Regions from separate parts of the Alteromonas sp. G4i13 genome, predicted to be linked through region 1. Evidence: predicted binding sites of a transcription regulator. Region 1 holds the regulator's gene; the other holds the start of a gene.
What was found. The regulator FliA, encoded in region 1, starts transcription of late flagellar genes. The targets are predictions, from matches to a motif close to CTAAAGNTNNNNNNNNNNNNGCCGATA.
Positions count from the first base shown of each region.

Region 2: ACFI6J_RS02305 (VC2046/SO_2500 family protein) is a predicted target of FliA. The motif match lies at 2,732-2,758, and genes of this name have one in related genera.

Region 1 covers NZ_JBHNYX010000001.1:182,336-198,355, forward strand. The annotation lists gene flhB (flagellar biosynthesis protein FlhB) at 1-177, shown strand, start outside; gene ACFI6J_RS00860 (D-Ala-D-Ala carboxypeptidase family metallohydrolase) at 264-1,238, opposite strand; gene ACFI6J_RS00865 (L,D-transpeptidase family protein) at 1,231-2,838, opposite strand; gene flhA (flagellar biosynthesis protein FlhA) at 3,081-5,180, shown strand; gene flhF (flagellar biosynthesis protein FlhF) at 5,210-6,619, shown strand; gene ACFI6J_RS00880 (MinD/ParA family protein) at 6,625-7,491, shown strand; gene ACFI6J_RS00885 (RNA polymerase sigma factor FliA) at 7,488-8,219, shown strand; gene cheY (chemotaxis response regulator CheY) at 8,256-8,639, shown strand; gene ACFI6J_RS00895 (protein phosphatase CheZ) at 8,674-9,429, shown strand; gene ACFI6J_RS00900 (chemotaxis protein CheA) at 9,442-11,676, shown strand; gene ACFI6J_RS00905 (protein-glutamate methylesterase/protein-glutamine glutaminase) at 11,705-12,835, shown strand; gene ACFI6J_RS00910 (ParA family protein) at 12,864-13,628, shown strand; gene ACFI6J_RS00915 (chemotaxis protein CheW) at 13,636-14,442, shown strand; gene ACFI6J_RS00920 (chemotaxis protein CheW) at 14,460-14,951, shown strand; gene ACFI6J_RS00925 (DUF2802 domain-containing protein) at 15,011-15,445, shown strand; gene metA (homoserine O-acetyltransferase MetA) at 15,557-16,020, shown strand, end outside.
Region 2 covers NZ_JBHNYX010000003.1:119,857-135,876, forward strand. The annotation lists gene ACFI6J_RS02290 (IS30 family transposase) at 1-442, opposite strand, end outside; gene ACFI6J_RS02295 (EF-hand domain-containing protein) at 699-941, opposite strand; gene trhO (oxygen-dependent tRNA uridine(34) hydroxylase TrhO) at 1,000-1,995, opposite strand; gene ACFI6J_RS02305 (VC2046/SO_2500 family protein) at 2,145-2,699, opposite strand; gene ACFI6J_RS02310 (response regulator) at 2,821-4,461, shown strand; gene ACFI6J_RS02315 (hypothetical protein) at 4,481-5,026, shown strand; gene ACFI6J_RS02320 (DUF6279 family lipoprotein) at 5,147-5,989, opposite strand; gene ACFI6J_RS02325 (ATP-dependent 6-phosphofructokinase) at 6,167-7,171, shown strand; gene ACFI6J_RS02330 (LytR/AlgR family response regulator transcription factor) at 7,283-8,110, opposite strand; gene ACFI6J_RS02335 (sensor histidine kinase) at 8,112-9,185, opposite strand; gene ACFI6J_RS02340 (Mpo1 family 2-hydroxy fatty acid dioxygenase) at 9,333-9,794, opposite strand; gene ACFI6J_RS02345 (PilZ domain-containing protein) at 9,855-10,538, opposite strand; gene ACFI6J_RS02350 (M61 family metallopeptidase) at 10,731-12,557, shown strand; gene ACFI6J_RS02355 (M23 family metallopeptidase) at 12,668-13,576, opposite strand; gene ACFI6J_RS02360 (6-carboxytetrahydropterin synthase) at 13,615-14,490, opposite strand; gene yejK (nucleoid-associated protein YejK) at 14,557-15,663, opposite strand; gene ACFI6J_RS02370 (YejL family protein) at 15,823-16,020, shown strand, end outside.

The sequences.
Region 1 (16,020 bases):
GCCCGCGCCATTTTCTACTCCACAGAAGTGGACGATGAAATTCCTAACGCCTTATTTATGGCGGTAGCGCAGGTGCTAGCGCACGTTTATCAGTTGAAAGCGCATAGAGCAGGGAAGGGCAAGCGACCTAAGCCGCTTAAACGAGATTTGCCAATACCACCAGAATATCGACGTTAATTGCGCAGTAAACATCGAAAAGTTTTAGCGTAAATAAAGTGGGCAGTTTCATTCGGTACTGCCTAACGTTTACGTAAAATGCAGCGTTACCAGCGAGCTAAGGTTCCTCTCACATCAACATGAACGAAAGGCCCGTGCGCCGCATTAGCACCGTAAATACCAAGCCCACCGATTCTTGGGCCGAAAGCGCCTTGTTTAGACATATTTGAGATAAAGTTGGCTAGCCATACCGCATCTTCGCGGTTTACCACACCGTCTTTATTGAGGTCATCCATCACCCCATCTTTCGGTGACTGATCGATATAGAAATCCGCTGCGCCACCCCAAACGTGACGGCTGTACTGAACATTGCCAATAGCTTTGTTGTAGAACGGAGTGCGATATCCACTCATTATGGTTAAGCCTTCAACAGCATGCCCTTCGTCATTTAAGGTGTGCAGTATTTTTTCCAGTTTCAACAAAAGGCCTGCTCGCAAATGTACATATTTGGGAAATCCTTGTTGCTGCTTGGATAGAAATTGACCTAGGGTGAAATTGGGCGACAACCTTACGTCCGTTTGTTCTGGCGATACTTCAATAAGTCCTGATGGGGGTAAATAAATGGGATTGTTTTTTAAAGGCTTATCAGGATATTTACCAATTGTGTAGCCGTTTAACTTACCTGTTTTGTCTACCTTTTCCAAAGATGTCATCACAAAGACGTTGAGCGTCGCAGTTTCTCCTGACTGCGCGTTGGTGGTTTTAAGTACATAGTGCCCTGATTTCTTAGGTGCCATTATTGGCGCTTTCCCCACAACCCCGCTAACTATTGGAAGGTTCGAACTCGTCTTTAGTGCCTCACCGTTCGCATGGTGAAATTGAAAGTTCCCAGTATGGCTTTTGTTGTCAAACTCAACAGTGAACGTTTTATTCGGCATTACGAAAATAGAGAAAATAGGGTAGGGGACCGTATTTCCATTAATAGCAAGCTTAGAGTTGAGCATGTCATTGTCAAAGGAGAACGCATCACTGGCGCGCACTACAGTTAAAAGAGCAATCAGCACTAACAAACACTTACGCACGTTTAAACTCCTTCAATTTCTCAATAATATGGCTGTCCCGATTGTATGCATCGCGGCGAAATACAATGGTTCCTGCTTCATCTGCAAACGCTGTGAAGTACACAATAAGAACAGGTATAGGTTTCTTCAAATATAGTGTACTGGTCTCTTCACTTTGAAGTAATTGCTCAGCTTGCGGTATTGCCTCTGTCTGGCCTGAATGAGTGAGTACCCATTGAGACAGCTTCAAAGGGTTAGAGACTCTGATGCAGCCAGAGCTGAAGTTCCTTTCTAATTTCGAAAAAAGGCTGTGATCGGGCGTGTCGTGAAGATAAATGGCATGCTTATTTGGAAGCATGAATTTCACTTTACCAAGGGCATTGTGCGGACCGGGCTTTTGTCTGAGTGTATAGTGAAATGTACCACGGCTAACATTTGTCCAATCAAACTCATCGACAGGGCTGAAGCCGCTGACACCGGCGGGCTGGGCTTCGTAACCTTGCTCAACCAATAAAGAAGGATTGGTTTTTAATTTCGCCAGCTTGTCTTTAGTGGCTATACTGAAAGGCACGGTCCAGTAGGGGTTAAACACCATATACTTCATTGATTCAGCGAAAACGGGCGTTTGCCTCACTGGTGTACCGACAATCACAGGCATTCCCAATGTTTCCTCACCTTCAGTAAATCCTCTCAACTGAAACGAAGCAATGTTAACGCGTAAATATGTTGACCAAGTTTGATGAGGGAGCCAGCGCCAACGCTCTAAGTTTGCATCAATTCTTTCTAACCAAGAAAACGTGGTGGCATTTAATGCTTCTAAAGTGGAACTTCCCACGATACCATCTGGCTCTAAGCCCGCAGACATTTGAAACTGCTTAACCGCGTCCAGTAAATCTTTATCGAATAACTCTGAATAGGTGCCTGGCCCTAAAAGACGAGACTTCAGCAACACAACTCTTTCGCTCGTTGAGTTCAGCTTAAGTGTTGGGCCAACTGGAATTTGTGTGGTAACTGTAGAAACTGCCGTGAGTAAACTACGCTTTTTTTCTAACAGTAACTGGTATTCATGGTGTGATGGCCACATGGCCCGCAATGTTGCAGAAACACCGTTAGTTAATGCGTGATTTAGCGATGCCACAGGATCCGCTTCTCTTTGCTTAAGGAACCACTGCGAATCTGCATTGGCGGGGCTAACAAGCCCATTTAATCGATGCAGAGTTTGACTGATAAAGGCATCGGTTGCTAGTACATCTAAGAGTGCCGTATTGGCGTCGCGACTTTCGAGCATTGATGCGTGGTAATACTCGGGCGAGAAGCCATGTAACTCTGAATCAGCAATTTCATGGAGGAGTTCCTGAAGACGGTTTTCAGCATCACTAGTACCAAACCATATAAGCTGATAGCCCTGTTGAGTGTAGACCTCGCTTACCAAAACTCTATTGTGCACACGAGATGGGTTACTATTTTGTGAACCGTATATCTCCACTGAATCAACTAGCAAATTCTCCACACGCTGTCGTAAGTTAGGTTGTTTAGATGCATGAGCTACATGACTAAAAGTCAGCATGATGACAAGGCTGACCCAACAAAACGTTGCAACACGATTTTGTAGTACTACCATGAATAATCCTTTTAAAACGAAGAGTAGGCCCTAGGAATAGTGACGTAATTATAAACTGTTCGTATGTCCCTCGGATACAAAATCTTAATCGCTCTATACAAGTCACTGTAGACAGTAATCACGCATGATTACAGCTCAGATTTGGATAACTTTTGCGTAAAACACAAAGCTGGCACGTTAGTTGAAAACTCACTAGAAGATTCACATAAAGCGTCAATTTTCTGATAGAGAGACACCAAGCCATGCAGTTATCCGGTTATCTTCAGCGATTCGATAAAAATCAGCTGCAAAATTTTACCAGTGGTTTAGGCGCACCCATCGTCCTTTTGGCAATTATGGGCATGGTTATATTGCCTATGCCGCCATTCTTACTGGACGTGCTGTTTAGCTTTAATATTGCGTTGTCGCTAGTCATTATCTTGGTGGCTGTACTTACCCAGCGTCCAGTAGATTTCGGCATTTTCCCCTTGGTGTTACTTATCGCTACCGTTTTGAGACTAGCGCTTAACGTGGCTTCTACTCGCGTTGTTTTACTTTACGGACATGAAGGCGGCGATGCAGCAGGTAAAGTTATCGAAGCCTTCGGTGAGGTCGTGATTGGTGGTAACTACGCCGTAGGTATTGTTGTTTTCGCCATTCTTCTTATTATCAACTTCAAAGTTGTAACCGCAGGCGCAGGACGTATTTCAGAAGTAAGCGCTCGCTTTACGTTAGATGCTATGCCCGGTAAGCAAATGGCCATAGATGCTGATTTAAATGCAGGGTATATAGATCAAGACCAAGCACGTAAACGCCGTGAAGAGATTACCGCAGAAGCGGATTTTTACGGGTCGATGGACGGTGCGTCAAAATTTGTAAAGGGTGATGCGGTCGCAGGCCTTTTCATCATGCTGATTAATATTGTCGGTGGTCTTTTTATTGGCATGATTCAGCACGGGCTTTCATTCGGTAACGCTATAGAAATCTACACCATATTGACCATCGGTGATGGTTTGGTGGCGCAAATTCCTTCATTGTTACTTTCGGTCGCTACAGCCATTATCGTTACTCGTGAAAACGAGACCCAGGAAATGGGCAAAGAAATCCGCGGTCAGCTTGGTAATAATCAAGCCCTCTATATAGCCTCGGGGGTTCTATTTGTGATGGGTATCATTCCTGGGATGCCTCATATCGCATTCTTAGGGTTCTCATTCTTGATTGCAGGCTTTGCTTACTGGCAGTCGGTCCAAGAAAAGAGAAAGGCCGCAGAGCCCAAAGTGCCAGACAATGTGGTAAAAGATGAATCGGTTGCGCCTGAAGTGAAAGAGCTTGGCTGGGATGATGTTCAGCAGGTAGATACCATCGGATTGGAAGTGGGCTATCGCTTAATTCCTCTTGTCGATAAATCCCAAGGTGGCGAGTTGTTGACGCGCATTAAAGGCGTACGTAAGAAACTATCGCAAGAACTGGGTTTCCTTATTCCGCCTGTCCACATTCGCGATAACTTGGATTTAGAGCCCAACACTTACACCATCGCTATGCTAGGCGTAACGATAGGCGATTCCATCATCAGTCACGATGAAGAACTTGCTATTAATCCAGGGCAAGTGTTCGGTAAATTAGAAGGGCGTGCCACTAAAGACCCCGCGTTCGGCTTGGACGCAGTATGGATTAAGCCCAATAAACGGGAGCATGCACAAACCCTTGGGTACACAGTAGTAGACGCTGCGACCGTTGTAGCGACCCATTTAAGCCAATTACTCTCTAACAATGCATATCAATTATTAGGGCACGAGGAAGCGCAACAACTTCTTGATATGCTTGCCAAGCAGCATCCGAAACTGGTTGAAGGATTAGTACCAGACATTCTTCCGCTAAGCACCGTCGTGAAAGTACTGCAAACCTTATTGTTTGAAGGCGTGCCTATTCGCGATATGCGTACAATCGTTCAAACACTCAGTGAGTACGGCACGCGCAGCCAAGACCCCGATGTTTTAGTGTCTGCAGTGCGTATTGCCCTTAAACGTTTAATTGTCCAAGAAATTACTCAAGGTGCAAAAGAGATACCTGTCATAACCTTGGCGCCAGAGTTGGAACAGATGTTGCACCAGTCACTTCAAGCAGGTGGCGAAGATGGCGCTGGCATAGAACCAGGTCTGGCAGACAAGCTGCAAAAATCATTGCAGCAAGCCAGTCAGCAGCAAGAGTTAGAAGGAGAGCCTGCAGTACTCCTTACCTCAGGCATGCTACGACCCGTTCTGTCTCGCTTCTTAAAATATTCGGTTGTTGGGCTTCATGTTCTGTCTTACCAAGAAGTGCCTGACGACAAACAAATAAAAATAGTCAGTTCGGTCGGTCAATAATCTGACACTGGGTGATTGGAGAGGTTGCAATGAAAATTAGACGTTTCTTCGGCAAAGATATGCGTGAGGCGTTAAGCCAAGTTAAAGCTGAATTGGGCAGTGACGCTGTGATCATGTCAAATCGCAAAGTCGCTGACGGTATTGAGCTTGTCGCAGCCTACGACAAAGAACCTGAAGCGAAGTTGTTTACGCCGAAAGCGTCTCCACAAGCAGCTGCAAAAACACCTGGCCAAAAGGCAGTGCCTAGCTTGAGCGAAATCATTGGTGACGACGGTCCTGATAGCCTTAAAGCACTGCTAGAAAAGCAGCACGGTGGAAATAATGGCGTAGCGAGTCCCGCGCAACCTAACCAACCAATGACAGCAAATGCTAAGCACGCCAATGAAATTGCTTCGCACTTAGACTTCTCAGAAGCCTTTATTGACGACGTAGAAGCCCAGCAGTCTTCTCATGAACCAGTTCGTCAGAACGCTTTCCCAGAGCATCAAGCGTCGAGTATGGATGATACCGCTGTGACGCAGTCAGCGGAGCTTGCGCAAATCAAGGAAGAGCTAGCGTCTCTTCGCGATGTATTGCAATATCAAGTGGCCGACTTGATGGAAGCTAAAAACAAACGTCAAAAACCTGTTCATCAATATCTAATCACCCGTTTAACCGATATGGGGTTAAGCAACGCGTTAGCGAAACAGCTTATTAGCTATACGCCGTCACATTACAACGAACGAGATGCATGGGTATATCTTCTTAACCTATTGGCTAATCGCATAAATGTGACAGGAAACGATATACTTAGCGCACAAGGTGCTGTTGCATTAGTAGGACCAACAGGTACCGGTAAAACAACTACCGTTGCGAAACTTGCTGCCCGCTATGCGCAAAAATACGGTGCAGAGTCGGTTGCGATGATTACCATCGATACGTATAGAATTGCCGCCTATGAGCAGCTAGCGACATACGGAAAGATTATTGGCTGCACGGTGAGAAAAGCGCAGACTAGTGAAGAACTTGCGGATTTATTATTCCAACTTCGTCATAAGCGACTAGTATTGATTGATACGGCTGGATTTAGTCAAAGAGATAGTCGATTAATTAAACAAATTAAGCAGTTTGATAACGGACAAATGCCAAATGTTAAAAAATATTTGGTAGCGCAAGCAAATACGCAATATCCTGCTTTGCAGAGAATCATTCAAGCGTATGATGATATTGAACTAAGTGGCTGTATTTTCACAAAGTTAGATGAGTGCTACTCTTTAGGAGAGGTGCTTAGTGCAGCGGTTGAATACCAATTACCGGTTAGTTATGTCACCGATGGTCAAAAAGTACCTGAAGACATTAAGATTGCAGAAGCGAAATCTTTGGTTTCCGCTGCTGCAAAGCTTTATAAAAAGTACGGTTTGAATCATACTAGTGGTAACAACGCAATTAAAACAGCATAAGCAGTATGATTGACGACCAAGCGAGTAGCTTAAGAAAAATGAAGCAATCACGGTTAATCAAAGTAATCGCCGTCACCGGTGGCAAAGGTGGCGTAGGTAAAACAAACATTACATTGAACACCGCTATCGCCATGGCGAAGCAAGGTAAACGTGTAATGGTTCTCGATGCGGACCTCGGTCTTGCTAACGTAGACGTTATGTTAGGTTTGCGTGTTGAGAAAAACTTATCCCACGTGCTTTCCGGCGAATGTACACTTGATGAAGTATTAGTGACCGGTCCGCACGGAATAAAGATTGCCCCTGCCACATCAGGCACGCAGTCGATGGCAGAATTGTCGCCAACGCAACACGCTGGCCTAATTCGTGCCTTTAGTGAGCTGCGCTCGCAAATTGACGTGCTTATCGTTGATACAGCGGCAGGTATTTCAGACATGGTGTTGAGCTTTTCAAAAGCCTCACAAGACATCATGGTCGTTGTGTGTGACGAGCCTACTTCATTGACAGATGCGTATGCATTGATAAAAATTCTGAATAGAGAGCACGGTGTTTTCCGCTTCAAAGTTGTGGCTAATATGGTGCGCGACGTGCGAGAAGGCCAAGAGCTATTTAGTAAATTGAGCAAAGTGACAGGGCGTTTTTTAGATGTTGCACTAGAATTAGTGGCGACAGTACCGTTTGACGAGAACATTCGTAAAGCAGTGCGTAAACAAACAGCCATTGTCGATGCTTACCCAGGTTCACCGGCAGCCGTTGCAATAACACAGTTGGCGAGTAAAGCCTTAACATGGCCTATTCCAGCGCAGCCAGGTGGCCATTTAGAGTTTTTCATTGAACAATTAGTTGCAGAAAAAGCCGTAGGAAGTCAGCGTTGAACAGCAAGGCAGCCGCTTATCAACAACAAACCGATAAAGCGCAGTTAGTCGAAAGACATGCGCCATTGGTTAAGCGTATAGCGCATCACTTGATAGCGCGATTGCCGGCTAGTGTTCTTGTAGACGATTTAATTCAATCAGGCATGATTGGATTATTAGAAGCCGCGCGAAACTTTGATGGTTCAAAAGGAGCCAGCTTTGAAACGTTTGCCGGTATTCGCATTCGCGGTGCTATGCTAGATGAAATTCGCAAAGGGGATTGGACACCGCGTTCAGTCCACCGAAATGGTCGAGCGATCACTGAAGCAATTTCGCAAGTAGAAAGCGAAACAGGCCGCGATGCTAGAGATTCTGATATTGCTGATAAGCTTAATGTAAGCTTGCAGGACTATCACCAAATGCTTAATGAAGTAAATGCCGGAAAGCTGGTAGGTATTGAAGATTTAGGTGTGTCAGAAGATGTTATTTCGACAGAGCAAAATCGAGGTAGCGACGCACCACTGGAAGATTTGATGCAAGGCGCTTTCCAAAAAGCGCTTGCCCATGCAATTACGACATTACCTGAAAGAGAAGCGATTGTACTTTCGCTGTATTATGATGAAGAGCTGAACCTAAGAGAAATTGGTGAGGTTCTTGATGTAAGTGAATCGAGAGTCAGTCAAATTCACAGTCAGGCCATGTTAAAACTCAAATCACGAATGAAGTCGTGGCAAGCTGACGAAGAATAGAAATTAATAACAATTAACCCCTCACTGGAGGCTATTTTGGACAAAAGCATGAAAATTCTCGTGGTCGATGATTTTTCTACCATGAGACGTATCATCAAAAACCTACTTAAAGATTTGGGTTTTTCCAACATCCAGGAAGCGGATGACGGAAGTACTGCATTGCCTATGTTGCAGCAAGGTGATTTCGATTTCGTAGTTACCGATTGGAACATGCCTGGAATGCAGGGTATTGACTTGCTTCGCGCGATTAGAGCCGATGACAAGCTCAAGCACCTACCAGTACTCATGGTTACTGCTGAAGCGAAGAAAGAGCAAATTGTTGCCGCTGCGCAAGCAGGTGTTAATGGCTACGTTGTTAAGCCGTTCACTGCAGCAACACTTAAAGAAAAATTAGATAAAATATTCGAACGTTTAGGTTGATCCAGACGCTCACCAGAGAAATGAGGTTTACTGGATGTCAACGAATGTAAACGTTCCAATTTCGTTGGAAGAAGCAAAACAGCTTGTCACCTACCTTGAAGAGGGTGACAACGCTTCAGCCAATGCCCTATTAGAAGCGGCCTCAATGAAAGAAAACGTTGAGTTATTTGCCGAAGTAGGGAAACTGACGCGTCAGCTCCATGACGCGCTGAATAATTTCCAAATAGACGACCGCATTAAAAATCTCGCGACCGATGATATTCCCGATGCACAATCCCGCCTAACCTACGTAATTGAAGAAACTGAAAAAGCTGCTAATACTACTATGGATGCCGTTGAAGCGAGCATGCCTATAGCTGAAATGCTGTCGGCGCGCATCGAAAAGGTTATGCCTGAGTGGAAGAAGCTGATGAATCGCCAAATAGAGTTGGGTGAATTCAAGGCTTTATGCGCAGACTTAGACGAATTGTTGGAAGAAGGTTCGGCACAGTCAGCTAAACTTACACAGTTACTTACAGAAGTATTGATGGCTCAAGGTTATCAAGACTTAACTGGTCAGGTTATTCGCCGCGTTATCGACTTGGTTAAAGAAGTGGAAGACAGCTTAGTTAACATGCTTACCATGTTTGGTGAACGCGACGGTGCAGAACAAACTAAACCATCCAGCGTTAAGGCCGATAAGGTTGATGGTGTAGAGGCAGAAGGCCCTATCATTGATGCCGATAAGCGCGACGACGTCGTGTCAGGCCAAGATGATGTAGATGATCTTCTGTCTAGCTTAGGTTTTTAGGGGAGCGGGCGCATGTCGTTTGATGTTGACGAGGATATATTACAGGACTTTCTAGTTGAGGCTGGAGAGATACTTGAACAATTACAAGAACAGCTCGTTGATCTTGAGAACAATCCTGAAGATGCGGATTTGCTGAATGCAATTTTCCGTGGTTATCACACAGTTAAAGGGGGAGCAGGGTTCCTGTCTCTTACTGAGTTAGTAGAAATTTGTCACGGAGCGGAAAACGTCTTTGACGTAATGCGTAACGGTCAACGAACACTAACCCCTGAACTGATGGATATTATTCTGCAAGCCACAGATGTGGTGGTTGAAATGTTTGAACGAGTGAAAGCTCGGGATCCATTAGAGCCAGCAGATGCACACCTAGTCGACTTGTTACACAAACTAAGTCGCCCGGAATCTCCAGATGAGAATATTTTTGGTGAACAAAGCGCGCCGGCGTCAGAACCTGAGCCCGCGATTGAAGAGCCAGAATTAGTTGTTGAAGAGCCTACTGCACAGGCACCAAGTTCTGGTGATAGCGGCGGTATTGACGAAATCACTGAAGATGAGTTTGAAGCGCTGCTTGATGAGCTTCATGGCTCTGGGGCACCAGGACAGTCCTCAGCGGCTAAAAGCGAACCTGCAAAGGCTGCTGCACCTGCTGCCGCTAGTGATAACGACGATATCACCGACGAAGAATTTGAAGCGTTGCTTGATGATTTACACGGCAAAGGCAAGTTTGGTGGTGAAGAAGCTGCGCCAACGGCAAATACACCAGCTCCAGCACCAGTTACGCCGAGTTCAGCTGGTGATGAAGAAATCACCGATGACGAATTTGAAGCACTGCTTGACCAACTACATGGCTCAGGGCAAGGGCCTACCAAGCAGGGAGCCGTTTCAAAGGCGCCAGAGCCTCCTGTAGATAAGGCAGCAACAGAAGCGGTTCAAAAAGCGAAACAAGCAGCGCCAGCTGCGCCAAAATCGACGCCTGCTCCTAGCGCCGCAGCGCCAGCTAAAGCAAGCGCACCTGCTGCACCAAAAGCAGCGCCTAAAAAAGATGAGAAGAAGGCGGCACCAGCTGCGCCTCCTGCTGAGACTACAGTACGTGTAGATACCAAGCGCCTTGACCAAATTATGAACATGGTGGGTGAACTCGTACTAGTGAGAAACAGGCTAATAAGCTTGGGTATCAACAGTAACGACGAAAGCATGTCCAAAGCCATTGCCAACTTAGATGTGGTAACGGGCGACTTGCAAGGTGCGGTAATGAAAACCCGCATGCAACCTATCAAGAAGGTGTTTGGTCGTTTCCCTCGCGTTGTTCGAGACCTCGCTAGAAGCTTGAAAAAAGAAATAACCCTTGAGCTTGTGGGTGAGGAAACTGATTTAGACAAAAACCTGGTTGAAGCACTGGCCGATCCACTTGTGCATTTGGTGAGAAACTCCGTCGACCATGGTATTGAAATGCCTGATGACCGTGCTGCAGCGGGTAAACCGCGCATGGGTACGGTTCAGCTATCGGCATCTCAAGAAGGCGATCATATTCTTCTAACCATCGAAGATGATGGTAAAGGAATGGATCCTGAAAAGCTTAAAGAAATTGCTATTAGTCGCGGTGTACTAGACGCAGACGCAGCTGCACGGATGTCGGATGTTGAAGCGTTTAACTTGATATTCGCGCCAGGGTTCTCAACCAAAACAGAAATTAGTGATATTTCTGGTCGCGGTGTGGGCATGGACGTGGTTAAGACTAAAATTAACCAACTTAACGGCACCGTGAACATAGATTCACAGCTAGGAAAAGGCACGCGACTGGATATCAAAGTTCCGCTAACGCTAGCCATTCTTCCGACGCTAATGATTGTTGTAGGAAAACAAACCTTTGCGTTACCATTAGGTGCGGTGAACGAAATAATAAATATGGACATCAAAAAGACCAACACGGTCGATGGCCAGCTAACAATGATAGTTCGTTCAAAAGCAATTCCGTTGTTCTTCCTTGGTGAATGGTTGATTCGAGGTCCCAAAAACATCGATAGAGAAAAGGGACACGTTGTTGTAGTGCAAATTGGTACACAACAAGTAGGATTCGTAGTAGACGCGCTAATAGGCCAAGAAGAAGTGGTTATTAAACCTCTTGATGCATTATTGCAAGGCACGCCTGGTATGGCGGGAGCCACGATTACATCAGACGGTGGAATTGCACTAATTTTAGATATTCCGAGCCTGCTTAAACGGTATGCGCGTAAACCCATCAATTAAGGCGATGAATTAACAGGAATAATAATCCATGGTCTTTAAAGTCCTTGTCGTGGACGACTCGACTTTTTATCGTCGTCGAGTAAAAGAAATACTCGATGGCGATAGGGAACTTGAAGTTGTTGGGGAAGCGAGAAATGGGCGCGATGCACTTGAAAAAGCAGAAGCGCTTAAGCCGGATGTGATAACGATGGATGTTGAAATGCCTGTCATGGACGGCATTTCAGCTGTAAAGGCCATAATGGACAAACGGCCTACACCTATTCTTATGTTTTCTTCGCTTACGCATCATGGTGCGCAAGCGACATTAGATGCGTTAGAAGCGGGCGCGCTCGATTTCTTACCGAAGAAATTTGAAGATATCGCGCAGGACAGAAAAGACGCATCGCGCTTGTTGTGTACAAAAGTACGCTTAATAGCGCGTCGTGGTATTGGTCTTAAGCGTCCGTCGTTTCGCTCTACAGAGGCAAGAAAGCTTCCTGATAATGCGCCAAAGCAGGCGTTCTTTAAAACATCAGGGTTGCTATCAGGGCATAAAGACGCAGCCAAACAACCAACCGTTTCGTCTGTAAGAGCGACGGGAAAGCACTACAAGTGTTTGGCAATAGGGGCTTCTACAGGCGGGCCTGTGGCGCTTCAAAAAGTGCTGTCTCCTTTACCTGCAGAGTTTCCATACCCCATTTTGCTTGTACAACACATGCCTGGAACATTTACTACGGCATTTGCACAGCGTTTAGACACAAACTGTAAGATTAGAGTAAAAGAAGCCGAGCACGGCGACATTCTAAAACCAGGTCATGCGTATCTTGCTCCCGGTGGGAAGCAAATGTTGCTAGAAACCATAGGTGCGAATAAACGCATTGCCATTGTTGATGCAAGTGCGAGTGACAAGGTGAATTATAAGCCCAGTGTTGATCTCACTTTCAGTTCTCTGGCTAAAGCTTATGGTGGGGATGTATTAGGAATTATATTGACGGGTATGGGGGCTGACGGCAGAGAAGGATGCCGAATGCTCAAGGAAAAAGGCGCAACGATTTGGGCTCAAGACCAAGATTCCTGTGTTGTGTATGGTATGCCTCAAGCTGTAGCCGTTGCCAATATATCCAGTAAAAATATAAACATTGATGATATGAGCAGTTGCGTTCAAACCGAAATGCGATAGCAGTTTGAACAGTAATGGAACAGCAAATATGAAAGTGTGGACAGTAGCGAATCAGAAAGGTGGTGTAGGAAAGACTACCACTACGGTGAGCCTTGGCGGCTTGCTTGCACAGCAAGGCAAGCGAGTGCTGATGATTGATACTGATCCACATGCATCGCTGAGTTATTACTTCGGTATCGATGCAGAAGCGTCAAGTCATTCAGTTTACGATATTTTTATTAAGTCTAATGACATTACGGCCGATAATGTTATGGATTGTCTTTGCCCGACAAAGTTAGACAACTTATATGTGCTTCCTGCAACAATGGCGCTCGCGACCTTAGATAGAACGATGGGTAGCGAACAAGGTATGGGCTTAGTCCTAAAAAAAGCGTTGGCAAAAATCGCAGGGGAATTCGATGTTGCTATCATCGATTGCCCTCCAGTGCTTGGGGTGCTGATGGTTAACGCTCTTGCAGCGTGTGACAAGGTTATTGTGCCTACCCAAACGGAGTATCTGGCGCTTAAAGGGCTAGACAGAATGATTCGTACCATGGAAATTATGGGACGTTCGTTGGACAAATCCTTTGATACTGTGATTATTCCAACTATGTTTGATAAGCGCACTAACGCGGCGCTTGCATCGCGAAAGCGCTTAATGAATGACTATGGTGAGCGCGTGTGGGAAGGGGTTATTCCCGTCGACACGCACTTCAGGGATGCAAGTTTAGTACAGCTTCCCATTTCCGCAGCGTACCCCAAAACACGTGGTGTGTCTGCGTACAAGAAACTATTAGCGGTATTGGAGAAATAACGAGAACATGAGCAAGCAATCGCCTTTTGCCCGTGAAGAAGTGATGGAGGCATACCTTGATAGTCTCCTCAAAGAGCCAGAAGCACCGGAAGATGTGACTGCGCGCACGGCAAAATTGCTCGAGCAGGCTTCTCAGCAGATGGCTGAAACGGCACTTGCTTCTACCGCCAATGAAAGTGAGCCGCAATCAAATGAACAAGAAGCGATAGCGGAAAAGGTTACATCGTTAATTGAAACGCAAAAAGCAGAGACAATTGAAGATGAACAGCAACAGTCTCACGCAGAAACTTTAGTAGAAAATGAACAAGAAGCTGCGTTAAACCGCGCTGAAAAAACAAAAGTTCCACTAAAGGATACTCTCGGTTTTCGCTTTCAGGCGCTATTCTTTGAGGTTGCAGGGTTAACACTTGCGGTGCCTTTGACGTCGCTAGGTGGGATCCACCAAATTGAGAAGATTGGCCCTTTATTTGGAAAACCTGATTGGTTTATGGGTGTAATGTTGCACAGAGAGTCTAAACTAAGTGTTGTTGACTCTGCAAAATGGGTAATGCCAGAAAAATATGACGAAAACCTCGCACAATCGCTTAACTACCGATATCTTATAATGTTAGGGGAAAGTGCGTGGGGTCTGGCTAGTGAAAAGCTAGTCAATACGGTCAATTTGACTACCGATGATGTTAAATGGCGCGAGTCCACAGGTAAGCGTCCCTGGTTAGCAGGGATGGTTAAAGAAAAAATGTGCGCGTTAATTGACGTTGAAGAATTAATATCTATGCTTAACAAAGGCTTAGGCAGTAACGACCAGACGCCATAGTATTGGGAGCCAGGTTCATGAGCGACGAAAGAATAAATAATAACGCCACCGACAGCAACGACGAAGTCCTTCAATGGGTAACGTATCGCTTAGGTGAAGAAACTTACGGTATCAACGTGATGCAAGTTCAAGAGGTCTTGCGTTATACCGAAATAGCCCCTGTACCCGGTGCACCTGACTATGTACTTGGTATTATCAATCTGCGTGGTAACGTAGTAACGGTTATTGATACACGTGCTCGTTTCGGATTACCGCCAACAGAAATTACTGACAATACCCGTATCGTTATTATTGAGTCTGACGAGCAGGTGGTTGGTATTCTGGTGGATAGTGTCGCTGAGGTGGTTTACTTGAAATCTTCAGAGATTGACAGTGCCCCTAACGTAGGTACTGAAGAAAGTGCTAAGTTTATCCAAGGTGTAAGTAACCGCGACGGCGAACTGCTTATTCTTGTAGATCTTAATAAATTGTTAAGCGACGAAGAGTGGGATGAGCTTAGCAACATCTAAATAAATGAATAGGCGGTATTGATTATAATACTGCCTACATTTCCCCAAGGGTTATGTCCATGGATTGGCAGCTTGCTGCACCTACCTTATTAGAACTCATACTGTGTATTCTTGTAGTTATACTCATCGCCGCGATGGGTGTGCTGTATTCACACATTAAGCAGTTGCGTTCTGCATTAAGCGAAAGCGAACATGCTAACGCAGAGGCTATTGCCCGCACTGAAGCCCTTGCTAAAAATGCAAATAATCAACAAACTGAGGCGCAAGCACGCACCTTGGTGATCACTCGACACCTTCAAGAGTTAGACGAAAAGCAAACTGATATTGAAAACCAGCTTCGAGAACTCAAGCTTCAAGATCCTTCCCTACGCCTATATCAGCGTGCGGCGGACTTAGTCAAGCAAGGCGCTAGCATTGATGAAATTATTGAAGCCTGCGACATTCCTCGTGCCGAAGCTGAGATGTTGGTAATGGTGCATAAACAAAATAATTAGTATTTTTGAACACCAGAGAAAAAAACGTTTAGACGTCTAGACGTAAAGATGTTGACATATCGCCAGTTATAGACACAATACAGATATTGTAATTTATCACTGGAGCCCTCTATGCCAATTCGTATTCCTGAGCAGTTACCCGCGCAGAATGTACTACTAGGTGAAAATATTTTTACCATGGACATGGACAGGGCTGCCAATCAGGATATTCGTCCTCTTGAAGTCGGTATTCTTAATTTAATGCCGAACAAGATAGAAACAGAGGTACAGTTACTCCGCCTGTTATCGAACACGCCACTGCAAATAAACGTGGATTTAATTCGAATTGATAATCAAGCGCCGAAGAATACCCCCCAATCGCACATGGATGCTTTCTATCACGACTTTTCAGCGGTAGCGAATAAGAAATACGATGGCCTCATTGTCACCGGTGCGCCTCTCGCGCTTATCGATTATGAGGAAGTAAAGTACTGGGAAACCATGACCACCATATTGGAGTGGGCGCAGCGTCACGTGAACTCGACCCTTTACTTATGTTGGGCTGCTCACGCCGCCATGTATCACTTTTACGGCAT
Region 2 (16,020 bases), on a different contig from region 1:
ACCATGCTCTTTTAAGCTTAACAGCTATAAGTTTACACAACTCTGGGGATCCGATTAACTTACATGGCTTAGGCCTTAATGCTTCGTCCAATGCTCGTTGCTCTGCTTTTACGGCACGGTAGTGCTTCAACCCACCATTTCTTTTTATCTCACGACTTATTGTAGATGGCGCTCTAGACAAACGTCTGGCAATTTCTCGAATAGATTGTTTACTGACTAAGCATCGTGATATCTCTTCTCTTTCATCAAGCGAGAGGGACTGTGGATGTCTTTTTCGTTCTGGTGGCCGGTACCCACCCGTTTGATAGATGGTTGGCATAATAGAAGAGTGAAAGCGGTCAAACATTCTAGCGATGTCATGTAGCGAATCACCTTGCTTATATCTGTCCCAAATTAGCGCTTTTTGCTCAGGTGAGTAATAAATACGTTTTCTTTGTTTCATAGCAACGTTCCTCCTCAAGTAAGGATAGCGTTGCATTCACCAGTTGAACTCAAGGCTCGAAGCCGACATTGAAGGCTATTCAAAGGAAGCTATATCTCACTCCCAACACGAATGGCCAAACTCAACACATAAAAAAACGAGTGCTTAAAAGCACTCGTTTTCAATTGGCTCTTTTACGTGGCCTAGCCCTCGTTTCCACGCTTAGCCTAGCGTGTCGAAAAGCCTCAGTCGACGATAAGTGTTACTAAGTTTAAACTTAGTATTCCCACCATCCTTCTTGCCACCACTCCAAAAACTCTTCAAAGTCGATGTAACCGTCATCGTTACTATCGATAAGCTTAAAGCCTTCTTGTACGTGGCTAGCTTTCGTTTTTGGTGAAATAACGGTTAGAAGCTCGATGAACTCCGGCAAATCGATTTGGCCGTTGCCATCACGATCGAAAAAGCTGAAGTCCTTTCTAATTTCTTCAATTTTAGATTCTGAAAGTTGAGTGCTCACTCGCATTCCTTATTTCAACTGCAATAAGCACGAGTGTAACGCCCTTCTTTCTAGCTGTCTACGCCTGATTTTCTTTTGCTTTAAGTGCGCGTAAACGTTGAGCTTCTGCTTTTTCCTGACGCTTTTGTTCCATGGTCAAACGCGCTTCCGTTCCTACATGCTCTTGTTGACGCTCTTTTGCCAGCTGAACCTGTTTTTCACGTTCTCTAAAGCGAGCAATTTGATCGTCGGTATGGGTACCAAAGCAGTGTGGGCAGCTTACACCCGGCTCATACTTATCACTCTGCTTGTCTTCTTCAGTAATTGGAAGTCTGCACGCGTAGCACTGCTCATAATGGCTTTTCTCTAAGTCATGGTTAACTGCAACGCGATTATCAAATACAAAGCAATCGCCTTCCCACAATGACTCTTCTTTCGGTACATCTTCAAGGTACTGTAGAATACCGCCTTCTAAGTGATAAACCTCGTCAAACCCCTGCTCTTTCAAGTAAGCCGTCGATTTTTCACAGCGAATACCACCGGTGCAGAACATAGCCACTTTTTTATTTTTTGACGGGTCGAGCTCTTTCGCTACGTATTCAGGAAACTCACGAAACGTTTCGGTTTTAGGGTCGATAGCGTGTTTGAACGTACCAATTTCAATTTCATAACCGTTTCGCGTGTCAATAACCGTAACATCTGGGTCGCTAATAAGTGCGTTCCAGTCTTTAGGTTTTACGTAAGTACCAACGGTTTTGCGAGGGTCAATACCCTCAACGCCCATGGTCACAATTTCTTTTTTCAGTTTTACCTTGGTGCGATAGAACGGCTGTTCATCGTGAAGAGATTCTTTGCAAGAAATAGGGTTAATACGCTCGTCGCTGTTTAAATAAGCAAGTAATGCGTCGATACCTTCGCGGGTACCAGAAACCGTACCGTTTATCCCTTCGTGGGCAAGAAGAAGTGTACCTTTAATGCCATTAGCTTCCATTGTTTCGAGAAGCGGTTGGCGGATTTCTTTGAAGTTTTCAAGCGCAACAAATTTATACATTGCGCATACAATATATTTAGACATATTTTAACCTTTGCTGATTGGAGCGTAAGACCAGTGCAAAAATGCGGCGCGCAATATAACAAAAAGGAATGATAAAAACTAGGGCGGATACGAATTAGCGCTCCTACGTCAACCCAAACTTAGCACGCAACAACGAATTGAAATGACTGCTATGCAATATTCTCAAAAGATGTGAGGTGTGACGAATTTTCTTGTTGTGAATGGTATTCTTTATCTTGTGATGAAAGGATATCGTATAGCAGCGTATTATCTTCCTTCACGGTGTTAGCGTATTCCTTTTTCAACCGCTTTTGTGTTGCCAAACTACAATTATCTACTACATCGTCGGGTAGACGTTTAGCATCATCAGTTTGTGATAGTGGAGAGGGATTCATACTTAAATATAATCTTGCTGCTGCATAGTCTTGAGATACTAACTCAGACAAAACGCGCATTCTGCCCCATTCGCTTTCATTAGCAGCTAGCGATGGCCTTCTATAATAATTTAACGATGCAAGCTTGGATTCGATGCTGCTTTTATCATCAGATTCTGACGCTACCGCTTCAATTTCAAATGGCTCGGCAACACTATGTTGCTGCATAGCAAGATATAAAGAGAACAACGCTCCCTGCGCAGATGCTTTAGCAAGCACACCACTGCGCTCCCAGTATATACTGGGGTCAATAGGTATTTGCTCACGAGCTTCGACAGTTTCTAGCGACATTCTTATTTACAACTTCATATGTATACTTATGTTTTCGGCAAGATAATGTTTTTCTTAAGCTTATTATCTAAAATTAGATATACTCCTATAAAGTAATCGCGCGCTCATTCATGGATTTGAAATGCAATTTAGCAACAAACAAGTACTGATTGTTGAAGACCAACGCCCTTTCCTTCTTTTATTAAAGGGGCTGATGCATTCGATGGGCGCATCTGATGTAGTTACGAAGTCATCTGCTGAACAAGCGGTATCACTATGTAAAAAGCATAAGTTTGATATTGTCATTTGTGATCTACACCTGGGAGCTGACAACAAAAATGGCTATGAGCTCATTGAAGAGTTGCGCACTCGAAGGCTTATCAGTCCCACATCGGTGTTCATTCTGATAAGCGCAGATAGCGCTCGACCGATAGTGTTGGGTAGTATTGAACGTAGACCCGATGATTTTTTAATTAAGCCCTTTTCTCAAGTTCAGCTGAAGTCTCGTATTGTTCGTGCGTGGCAAAAAAGACAGTTTCTCCAGCAAGCGTTTAGTCTCGTTGAACAGGGTGAAATAAACAGTGCGATCGACCATATCGAAGCGTTACTTGACGCCCCTTCCCACTATAAAGGTCACTGTGAACAGCTATTAGTCGAGCTATACTGGCGTATAAAGCAACCCGATAAAGCGCTAGATGTGTTACGTGACTACATTGACGGAAAACCCGTGCTGTGGGCACAAATAGCTATTGGAAAAACTTACTTGCTTTTAAAGGAATATGAGAAAGCGATTTCAATTGCCAAGAGAACGCTAAAGCGTAACCGGTTCAATGCAGACGCCCACGATATTCTTGCGCAAGCACACCAAGCCACCACAGCTGGCGACAAAGCACTTGATGCAATAAAAGAAGCAATAAAACTGTCACCCTACTCCTTACCCAGGCATTTCAAAGCCTGTGAAATAGGTCGGCAAAATGACGATTTAGTGCTGGCAGCGAGTTCAAGCCAAGCGATCTGGGATTTATCGAAACGAACCGTTCACAAAACAAGTTTACACTGGTGCGGTATTATCCGAAGCCTTTTAGATGTCGCAGAGTTTGCAGACGACAAGCGCCAGCGCAATAAGTATCAGCAAGAAGCATTACTAACTCTGCAAAGAGGAAAGTTTGATGAACATCTTCAAAAAATGGACAGAGATTTTGACGTAGATATATTTGGTACAATCGTCAACGCTAGAATTAGTGCTATTGACGGCAAGCTGATTGATGCCAAACGCCACTTAACAACGTCACAAACACTGCTTGACGATAAGTACACGGAAGTTCCTACCGCGTTTATTCCTGACAGTATTAACGTTATGTATAAACTGGGTGAGTTTGATGATGCGCTACAGTTGAATGCACTTTTAACTTCAAGACAGGATGAGCTCGACCAAAACAGTCTAAACATGCTTGATGCGCAAGCCCTCAATGCTCAGAAAAACTTAGCCAGTTATCAACAGTTCAACCGCGAAGGCATTCAACACTATCAGCAGCAAGATTACGAACGTGCTAAAGCTTCGTTTGCCCTTGCTCAAGGCTTTGCTCCTGTAAATACAGGGGTTGCGCTTAATCTATTACAGTGTCTTCTACAAATTGCAATCAAAGAAGATAAAGCCGAAATGAAACTCATTAATGAGTGTAAGCGGCTGTTTAAATTGATTGACGATATGTCACTTAAGGCGCCTTACAAAGAAAAATACACCAACCTTAGAGATGAACTCTCTAAATATATTGGCTTTTGAATTAGAAAACTGGTGAGCTATGAGATTGTTAGTTTTTTTACTGGTGGCAATTTTAATCGACGAGGTTAGCGCCAATGAACAGGCGCTAAGTCAGAACGAGTCTTTTGTACTAGCCGATGCTGGTATTCACAGAATGACATTTGAAGAGCTAAACAGTGGTGAAATATTTGTTATTCGCGGATTAAAAGTACCTAGCACACAGCAATTCGAGGGTAGTCAAGCTAACGAGAAACACCTCCCAAAACTCGTCAAAGTTAAAACTGGCAAATACTATCTAAAATCGATAACTCCAGCTTTTTCGAACATTGGGGTAAGACGTTTTAAAAAACCTGAATGCGATGGCTGCTTTTTCTCGCTTCAACCAAGCGCGGTTTCTTATCTGGGTAGGTGGAATATTGATTTAGAATACAAATCAAGGAATAAGGTAGAGTGGCATATACAGAGGCAGTATTCCTACGAGAACCTTAAAACATTAAAACAAAAAAACACTAAATTGACCGAACTTCCCCTTTTCGTTGCTAACGAAGAAGGTAAAGTTCTTAAAATCGATTGGAAGGAATTATAACTTAATACCTTATTTAGTACTGAGTGCTACCACCATAAGTCGGAGCTTTCTTCTTGTATTACGAGAAGACCAGTACTGTATCGACCGAGCTGAATGTGTACTGAGCCAAAGTATTACTAATTAATCCATAAAATTATCAACCGTTTCGATTAGCTCATCCACGTTTTCAATCAGTGTTTGACGCTGTTTCTCTGAAAGAGTTGAAAATATCTCGGCCAGTAGCGTTGCTGTCACAGTCATATTATGAGCACTACTTTGCTTGTACACATCGCTTTTATAATTATCCGGATTTTGCATTAGCGACACCAATTCTTGCTCAAACCTTTCGTTTTGCTTGCGCGAAACGAATAGCTTTCTTGCCGCATTTTGAATGTTTCTGCGATACTTTATCCAAGCGTCACCTGTAGAAATAAATTGTTGTGCGTAGGTGCTAACAATTTGTTTTTGCTCTTTACTTAGATCTCCAATACGCTCACTTATTGTTTCTTGTATTCGCTCAATTCTATCTTTAAGTCTCTCTGCTTCAGACTTTTCCAGCGCCTCTTGTCGCTCTTCCTCTTCTTCTTTATTGTCTTTTTCTAATGCCGCAAATAGGGTGACAACTTGTTCATCATCGAGTGTTTTAGCAATAGCCGCTAATTCAGGACTGACCTCGTCTCGTACGCGCTCCCAATGCGATCTAGCTAGCTCAAGGTTGTTATAAACAATACTCGAATTAAGGGTGTCATTCTGAATCTGCTTTTTTATATCCTCTAATTGCGCTTTATAACGAGTAAGTTCACTCTTCTTGTGCCAGCTCAACCAGTTTTGTAAATGCGCATCAAACTTCTCCTCTTGCTCATCTTTAAGCTCGATGTAGTCGTCCATGTACCAATACACCCACCAATCCAGGTTGTTATAGGCCAGCTTAGAACTGCATGAAGTAAGAAAAATAATAAAGACAACAACCAACAATGAACGCATAGTATTTCCTTTTTTTACGTTAGTTACGTCGTGACAAGCAAAAACGCTTATTGCTGTGTACTGAAAAATTGAATTTTACTTTGATATTACGCAATAAATATCCGCAATAGAGAACTTTACGTTGCACAGCCTTTACTCTACTTTAATGGCATTGCCTGTAAAAAGAAGGACTTTAATGTGTCAAAACGTGTCGCAATTTTAACCTCTGGTGGCGACGCCCCAGGTATGAATGCATGTATACGTGCCGCAATTATTGCGTGTCAGAAAGCTAATTTTACCTTACTTGGCTACAAGCACGGCTACAACGGATTACTACAGCAAGAGTTTATTCCTCTATCTCTTGATTCAACGCACAATCTTATCCAGCAAGGCGGCACCATACTACACAGCGCAAGGTGTAAAGAATTTAAAAATCGTGAAGGGCTTATCAAAGCGGCTGATAACTTGAGACAGGCCGAGATCGACACACTTATTGTAATCGGTGGTGACGGATCTTTTCGCGGCGCAGCAAAGTTGAGCGAACTATGGGATGGCCAGATTCTTGGTATTCCTGGAACAATTGATAACGATATAGCGGGCACTGATGCCACTATAGGCTACTTTACCGCAATAGATACCGCCATGAGTTCTATCGATAAAGTTCGTGATACAGCTGATGCGTTCGAACGTATTTTCCTTGTAGAAGTAATGGGTCGCAATGCTGGCTTTTTAGCATTAAATGGTGCCCTTTCCGCGGCGGCTGACTATGTGGTTGTTCCTGAGTTTTTTGAATCCGCTGAAACTGAAATCAAAAAGATCGTAAACCAGATCAAAGCACAGCGTGCTTTGAAAGGGCCCGTCAGTTTTATTGTTGTAGTAGCTGAAAACGTTTGGCCTAATGGCTTAACAGGATTAACCGAAGCTTTGCAGTATCACAATATCAACGACGTTAGGCCAGTAACCTTGGGACATGTCCAACGTGGCGGCTCGCCGGTAGCACAGGATCGACTACTCGCCACTACTCTTGGCGAATTCGCCATAAGCTTAGTAGGAAGCGACGTCACCAACATAATGGTTGGTGAAGTTAATCAGCGCCCTATTACCGTCCCCCTACCCAAAACTTGGGAAGAAACAAAGCCCCTCAATCAAGCCCGGGTTGACGCTATGCGTACCCTAATGAACGAAAGATACAGCTGCGACTAAGTAAGATGGTTCAAACGCTGTTTAACTTGAAAGATTTATAGATTGTAAAAACAAAAAAGGCGGTGCTTTATAATAAAACACCGCCTTTTAGTACTTCATGCTCAAGCTTGTTTACATCTTCATTGCCGCTTTCACTTTATCACGATGACTGCGACTCACTTTAAGTTCTGTATCATTTTGAAGTATTAAATGATATTCGCCACTAATATGGCTCACTAACTTTTTAACAAAACGGATATTAGCAATAGCTGAACGGTGCACTCGAACAAAGAACTGTGGGTTTAGTTCCTGCTCAAGTTCTTTCATGGTTTTGCGCATTATATGCATGCCATCCAGTGCGTGAACGCACATATAATCACCTGCAGCATCAATCCATTGAATGTCTTGAACGTTTACGCGCGTTACTTCTGAGCCATCTTTAATAGCCAATACATCTGGGTATGGATTGGTTTCAACCGGCTCACCATTAGCTAACTTGCGTAAAATCTCTTCGCAATCATCGCCAGTAAGTTCAGCAACAAGGCTTACCAATTTTTGTGACTGCTCATCTTGATGCTGAGTTGAGTAATATTCACGTACTTTGTTTAACGCCGCACCTAAGCGCTCGTCGTCTGCTGGCTTTAACAGATAATCTAAAGCATGCACGTCAAATGCTTTTATTGCGTAGCTGTCATAAGCAGTTACGAAAACGACCATGGGAATGGGCTGTTTCAGTTCGCGCAACTTGTGAATAACTTGAAAGCCGTTTAAGCCAGGCATTTGAATATCTAAAAACACCAAATCTGGACGATGTTGAGAAATGCTACTTACAGCCTCCAGGCCGTTCTGACACTCTGCAAGCACCTGCACATCATCATGACGCTCCAACCTGGCACGAAGGCCCTTGCGTGCTAAAGGTTCGTCGTCCACTACAATGGTTTTAATCACTTGCTTTGTCATGTTATACGTCCTTAACTTCATAGGGAATGCGTATTCTAACTCGCACGCCTGAAGGCTGATTGTGTTCTATAGAGAATGCAAAATTACGATGATAGAGGGATTGCAAACGCTCTTTTATATTGGCTAGGCCTACGCCGTTTTCTCGACTAAGTGTTCCGTCTTTGATATCTGCACCAGGGCCGTTATCGGCAACATCCATTAACAAATCATTGCCAAATGTACGTGCCGTAATCGCTATACGACCACCATTTTCCATCTTAGATATGGCGTGCTTTATTGAGTTTTCAATAATGGGCTGCAAGATCATGCTCGGCACAAGTGCACTTTCACACCCTTCATCGATGTCCCATAGCACTTCTAGACGATCGTCAAAACGTACCTTCTCTATCTCTAGATAGAGTCGTAATGCCTTTATTTCCTGACCTAGCGGTACTCGCTTTATCGGGTCGTTGTCTAATGAATAACGTAGAAAGTCACTCAAACGCGACACCATCGCTTCTGCTGTGTCGTTCTCTTTTAAAAGAATAAGGGTTGAGATAGCGTTAAGCGTATTAAAGAGAAAATGCGGGTTGAGTTGATAGCGCAACATCTTTATGTGAGCTTGGTGCGCCATGGTACTCGCCTTTAACGCGTTCTGCTTCTCTTTTTGAAGCATTTGAAAGTTCTTGATGCCAAAGTACACACCACTCCAACAACCCACCATTATTAGCGAGTTAATAGTGTTGGTAAAATACATATACCATTCGTCTGGGCGATATCCGTGCTTGTAGATTTCCCAGTAGTTAATGTTTTTTACCACGGCCCATAGCAAAGCAATTAAGTAGCACGACACAATCACTATGATGATCATGTTGAGCGGTGATTGCTTTCTTGCCCATCGATAGATGTAGCGAAGCGGAATGGTTAGCAACCATCCTGCATAAGCATTAAGCATGATGATGAAAACCCAAATGGGTCGAACATCATGGAGAAAAGATCCGATGTAATAAATTATTGCGAACCCTGCCCAGCCTGCACTGTGCAATGTCCAAAATAAACGTTCATTACTTTCTATTACACGCTGAAAGCGACTCACAATATTACCAATTTAAAAACTTATAAGAAGATTATACGCAAGCCTTGCCACGACCCAAGCGCCTTGGTCGTGCCCCTTATGCTTCTTGTCGCAGGGCAAAATCTTGAAATTAGACATGTTTTGGCTATATCAATTCGCTGATTAAGCTCAGTAACTGATATTCATTCTTTTCAGCCAGTGCACCCACCACCAGGCTGGGCCAACCAGCAAGAAGCGCAAATCGTCAAAAAACGAAGGCTTTTTGCCCTCGATATGATGGCCAATAAACTGCAAAATCCACATAACGACAAACAGTACAAGAGAAAATAACCATACTGAGATACTGAAGTGGTCTAGGGTATTAACTGCACCGAAACACAGTATAGTTAAGAGGGTCATTGCAGCCCCAATCGGACCAGACAACATAAAATAATAATACAATACGGGAACCGCTATGATATGCGCCCACGTTATATCGAACTGCGCTATCATTTCAGGTACCGGCAAACTCCAAAGCAAACCTATCATTACGAAATAGATGCTGGGTACGGCAATAGCATGGATGATAACGTTGGTCTTGTTTTGGTGGCTTTCACCGTACTGCATTAAAAGTCGCTCAATACTTCTCATGTAGATCCCCTTAGCCTGTTATTTTGATTATTATCTAAAGAGCACCCAACTATTGTTTTCCTACGTTAACAATGTGTGTCGGGACAACAGCGTTTTTATCAATTTTTCTTCACAGGTAAAGGCGAGCCCATAATAAACCACATCACTATCAAGCTTATGATTTTTAACTTTTGCAGTAAGCGCTACTTCTTTACCGTCCAACGAATAGTTTAGCTTAACCTCAGCTTCATCGAGCATTACCGGCCAATTTGGCTTGACCTGTAACGCTACTTTGCACCCTTTTTCACTTAAATCTATGATGATCCCCGTTACGTTTTCGTCACTGGGATAAACGTCAGCTTCTAACGTTACTGAAACGCCAAGTTGAGCACGCTTTACAGCGCGAAGCCCTATACTTTCAATACGTTTTGGGAAGGTTGTAATAAGTAAGCCTGATGGCTTTGAAAGCAATTTGAGTACTTTCACTTTAAACGCAATAACCTGGCCAGTATCGCCCTCAAGCACAGAACGCACCACGATATCGTTGCCAACAGTCAGAGCATCCCTAACGGTAATCCACTTCGCCGATGTTGGAATATGAAAAAGCAAACATTCATCAATAAGCATGCCTATGTAGTCAGTCTTCACACGCTTTGGCGCTGCAGGCATAGCAATTTGTAAATCTACTGTATCGCCGGGTACCAGCGTACGCAACGATTCCAAATTATCTTCGCTTAGTAAATTGCTTTGTATTTTTTCAGCCATTTGTATTTGTTATTGCTGGATTTAATGTCATTTAACTCAATGTACGCATCAAACAAAAACTTATCAATACTACGATTGAAAACCATGTTCAATAAACGTAAAAATTGCCTCTTAGTAGCAGGCAATCTATTGGGATTAACTCAATAGGTTGATATAGTTGAGGGATAGTTTTGCTTATCTTTTCGGACGTTTATGACCTCTGCTCTTCGCTATACGTTAACTATTTCCAATTGGCGTGCCCATCAATTTACTGTCGCGCTGCAAATACCTGAGCATTCTGGCTCATCAATTGAGCTTAGCCTTCCAAGCTGGATCCCGGGAAGCTACATGGTGCGCGATTTTGCAAAAAGCATTATCGAGCTAACTGCAAACACTTCTGAAGGTCATAGTACTGAAAATGTTGGCGATAGAAGCGTTTATAGCCTTTCGGTAACTAAGCTCGATAAACAAACTTGGCGTGTAGACACAGATGGAAAACCATGTACGGTCGTTTACTCGGTTTATGCCAACGACTTATCTATTCGCTCTGCTTTTATGAACGACCAATATGCGTTTATAAATGGAACCAGTGCGTTTCTAAACGTTTCCGGCTTCGAGAATGTGCCGTGTGAGGTGGACATTGAGCTGAACGACAGCGATTCTGCAACCTCGAATTGGAAGGCGTATACGTCAATGCCTTCTCGTTGTGAAAGTACAAGCCCGTCTCGGTGGCACTTCGTTGAAAAAAATTACGATGAGCTCATTGATCATCCCATTTATGTGGGCATTGCAGACACACACAGCTTTGAGGTTGACGGCATTACGTTTACGTTACTTTTCTCAGGTAACAACAATATTGATTATGAGCGCATAGCAAGTGACTTAACGCCAATTTGCAAGCACCACCTAGATTTGTTTGGTGCTCCACAACCTATTAATAACTACCTGTTTATGACGCTGCTTGCCGACAATGGGTTCGGCGGTTTAGAGCATAAGTATTCTACTGCCCTTCTTTACCCTCGCTTCGACCTTCCTCAAGTTGGTGAAAGTGAGAAAAAAACCGACAGCTACATTACGTTCTTAAGTCTGTGCAGCCATGAATTTTTCCACACATGGCATGTTAAGCGCATTAAACCTAGCGTAATGGTGAAACCAGACTTATCTCAAGAAACATACACGAATCAGCTGTGGATTTATGAAGGCTTTACCAGTTTCTATGATGACGTCACCCTTGCTAGAGCCGGCGTTATTGAACCACAGAAATACCTCGATATTGTTGCGCAAAATGTCAGTCGACTTTTGCAAAACGCTGGTCGCTTTAAACAAAGTGCAGCTGAAAGTAGTTTCGACGCATGGACAAAGTTTTATAAGCAAGACGCAAGCGCTACTAACAATATTGTCAGTTATTACACAAAGGGGGGCATTATCGCCCTTGGGTTAGATTTACTCCTTCGTAAGCAGTCAAACGAACAAGTGAATTTAGATACCTTGATGCAGTTATTGTGGAAACACTATGGCGTGGATGAAAAAGGTACGCCTGATGACGTGATCCAAAATCTATGTACAACGCATTTTGGCATTGATGTTTCAGAATACTTAAATCGCGTGGTGTATGGCACAGACGATGTAGAATTGGCTTCGTTAGTATCTGAAATGGGCGTTAACTATGCGGTTCGTGCTCGCGTGTCAGGTGAAGATAAAGGCGGTGCCTCCTCGCTGCCTGCTATTAAAAATCAGCTTGGCGCCACGTTAAAGCCAGCTACCTTCGGACTTACGGTAATACAGGTATTTGAGGGTCTTGCCGCAATGAAGGCAGGTGTTCTTTTAAACGATGTCATCATTGGGTTAGACGGTCATATCGTCAATGCCCAGAAGCTTCAGCGCCTATTAGATAATGCCCAAACGTCGCAGGTGGAGTTAACGCTTATTCGAGACGGGCGGCTTCTAACCCTGCCTCTTGAGGTTACTGAGGCAAGAAAAGAAATGGCTTATTTTGAAATCACTGATGAAGAAAAGCTTAATCAGTGGCTGGGGAAATAACATCGCTCCGTACGAAAAACTAAATAGGCGCTTTGAGGTTTTACCTGAAAGCGCCTTTTGCCATATGGTTGTTTAAGCGTAATCAAATTAATGACCTATGCGGACTAGTATTACTGTTCGGGCGACCCCGAAATAATAGTCTGTGGGTCTAAACGAGTTTTGCCCAAATTAATACGCCAATCCAGATGCGGACCTGTAGAGCGCCCTGTTGAACCTATTGTACCAATCTGCTCGCCTTGCTTAACGGTTTCACCCACTTCTACCGTTATAGTATCCATATGAAGAAACGTTGAAAACACGCGCATGCCGTGATCTAAAATCAGCGTGTTACCCGAATAGTAAAGGTCATCAGCCATTGTTACCACACCATCAACTGGGGCATACACAGGCGTGCCTGTTTCATTGGCAATGTCCAAACCATAATGCGGCCATTTCGGCACGCCATTTAGAATGCGCTGACTACCGTAAACACCGGAAATAACGCCTTTCGCAGGCCATTCAAACCGGGTGAATAATGCATCTAAATCAGTATTACCACTTCGCGCGTTAGCTACGTTGATATTGTCCTGCTTAATACGCGCCGTCACTTCTGCAGGCGGCGTAACCATTTTTTGCTCTAGCCCGTCAATTCGCTGAATGTTGTATTCGCGTTTTTCAAGAGTAATGTCTCGCTGCCACTTTTGGCCGTTGTCTAACTCTACAGCCAACGTTTGCTGAAGCGGCGCTTCCCGTTCAAAGCCAACCACAAATTTTCCGTCTTTATTGGTTTGAACGGTTTCGCCATTAAGCGTTACTTTGGCCCCAGCGGGAGCTTGCCCGCGCAGTAAGGCACCTTGCGTAAACTTACCGTTCAACACAACGTTTACTGGCTCTTGACTAGATAACACTTCGTTTTGGCCGTTTAACTCTACATCTGCATAAGCAAATGACATAGAGGCAACTGTGCTAATTGCCACTACACAACTTATTACAAGAGATGCTGAGCTATGCAATGCGTTTTTTGCAAGCGTGAATGCCATAGTTGTTTCCTTTCCCTATAACGAGCAGTAGTCGAATGTTAACCCTTTACTGTGGCGCCTTTACCTACGCCCTCATAAGCGATAACTTGGCAAACGCCATTAGGTGTGCGTTTCTTCTGCTCTTCAAGAAGATACTGCGCCAAACACTCGACTGTTGAGTCGGTTTCGATGACTTCACAATCTGACTTAGGAATTAATAGTTCAAAATAGCCCTGTGAGGACTCGTAAGCAAAACAGTAGTAATCCGCTTCATTTGGAACTTGACCTTTAAGCTTTCTGTCGCTGTACGCTATTTCGTCTTCACGGGTGGCTATATAGATGTCGGCCCAACGGTCAGCCCAGTATTGCTGACTTTCACTACACACTTTACCGTCAAGAATAATATCAATTCGCGAACGATGACCGTGTGCTATACGCTGGCAATTGCCATCGTGCTTTTTAAGCCCATGAGTATAGTGGTAATAAGGAGAGTTAATAACTTCTTCGCGCAAATGCAGCGTAATGTTTTCAACATTTTCAGGAAGGTGCGTCGCCAACACTTCTTTGAGGTAAACACCAACAGACTCCATGTTTATCTCGTCAGAGTAAACAAATGCATAGGCTTCAGCTGGGCAATGTAACATGATGCTGCGCCCATCAGTGCAGGTAAAACGGGTCTCAACCTGTTCAGAATCGTCATCGTGAATAACTTCTGAGCCGCTGTACTCAGCAGGCACTAGCAACTTGTGGTCAACATACTCGTCGATAAGTCGCTTTAAATTCTTTTTCACGTGACCAAAGTCTTGAACCATGCTCTCTTCGTTAAGTTCACCGTCCAAAATCACATCGACAATCCAGCTTTCTCCTACCATGCCGCGTTGAGGGCAAAGGTAAGAGAAGTCCATCACTGTCAAATCATTTACAAATAATTGCATAACACCCTTGAATCGAGTTTATTTTCTACTGACTAGTATACGTTTTTTATCTTCGCTTCGCAGCGACTAGTCCATTGAAGATTGGCGATTAAGCTGATCTTTTAAATTTGGTGGAATTCCGCGAATAGTTAGCGTATCCGTAGCCGGGTCGTAAAACACCCTGTCACCCATTAATTTGCGTTCGAAGCTTAGCGATATACCACCGCCCTGACCGGTAAACTTAGCGAGTTGTTTTAGCGCTGCCGGGTCTGGCTGAATTTCTTTCTCAAGCGGCACTTCCATAGATTGAGTAAAGGCAGAAAAGTTGCTGCTGGTTTCTTCATTTTGTGGAAGTCGGTTAGCCAGTTCATCTACCGATAGACTCTCGCCCGCATCAATCTTTTCTTTAAAGTACGATTTAACTTCTTCTCTATGCTGGTGCTGCTCTTGCGGGTCTAGTGACTCACTGGCTAGGTAGGCATCAACTGTAGAGATCAATTGTTTATTTTGCTGTTTGACATCAACCAGTTCTTCGCAGCCTACAAACTGCATGAAGAAGTCAGATACTTTTCGTCCCATTCTACCTTTAATGAAGCTAACGTAACGCTGCTGCTCTGGCTGAATGTCCAACTGAGTTAAATCGAATCGCACAGCTAGCTGCATTTTTGCCAAATCTAGGTGTTCACGAGCAGATAAGTCTAAAGAGTTTGTTACTTCAACGTGCGAACGTGTATTTAACAGTGCAATCATTAAATACTGTGTAGCTAAATACTCGTACTGGCAAAAAATGAGAAAGCCGGTTTCTACTGTACCCGTTTCTGCTAATGTACGAACTAAGCGGTTTGTCGCTGATACTGAAAACGCATGGAAAGCGTCCTCCACATTATCCCCCGCCGCTTTTTGAATATCCATGTATTGCTTAAGACCTTCCGCAAATTCAGCCACGTTCTCGGTGCTTTTTTGCGTAGTCTCTTCGCCTTCTTCGTTTTCCACTTTTGCTTCGCGAGTGACTTCCGTCACGAAGTGGCCAACCCCTTTTCCAGGTTTAGCATTGAAACTGTGGTTTATTTGATGGGCAAGAAGCTCGATTTCCGGAGTAACAGCTAAGCAGTTGTCACGTGGAATTGCTTCAATTTTCTCTTCTTTGTTTACAATCAAACGATGTACAACAAAGTGATGAATCAGTGCACTCATAGAGTATCGGGTGTCCTGTTGCTTAAAAAGTGTCAGAAATATCCAAAGAATTGCGGGATTTTAGAATGAATGATTGTACTCACTCAAACAACGATTATAATCATTTTACGTGTAAAACCATTCTTTTTATCAAAGAAATCATAAAAAAGAGGCGTAGCAATGCCCCAACAGAGCCGCTATAGCAACGACGAATTCGAAACGCTAATGAATAACGTTATTCTAACCCTTGAAGAAGGCGGTGCAAACCGCGATCTTTCACTTATGGTGTTAGGAAATGTCATTACGCACATTTTAAATACTCAGGTAGCCCCTGAAAATCGCGAAGCCATGGCAACGCAGTTTGCCGACGTACTCAAG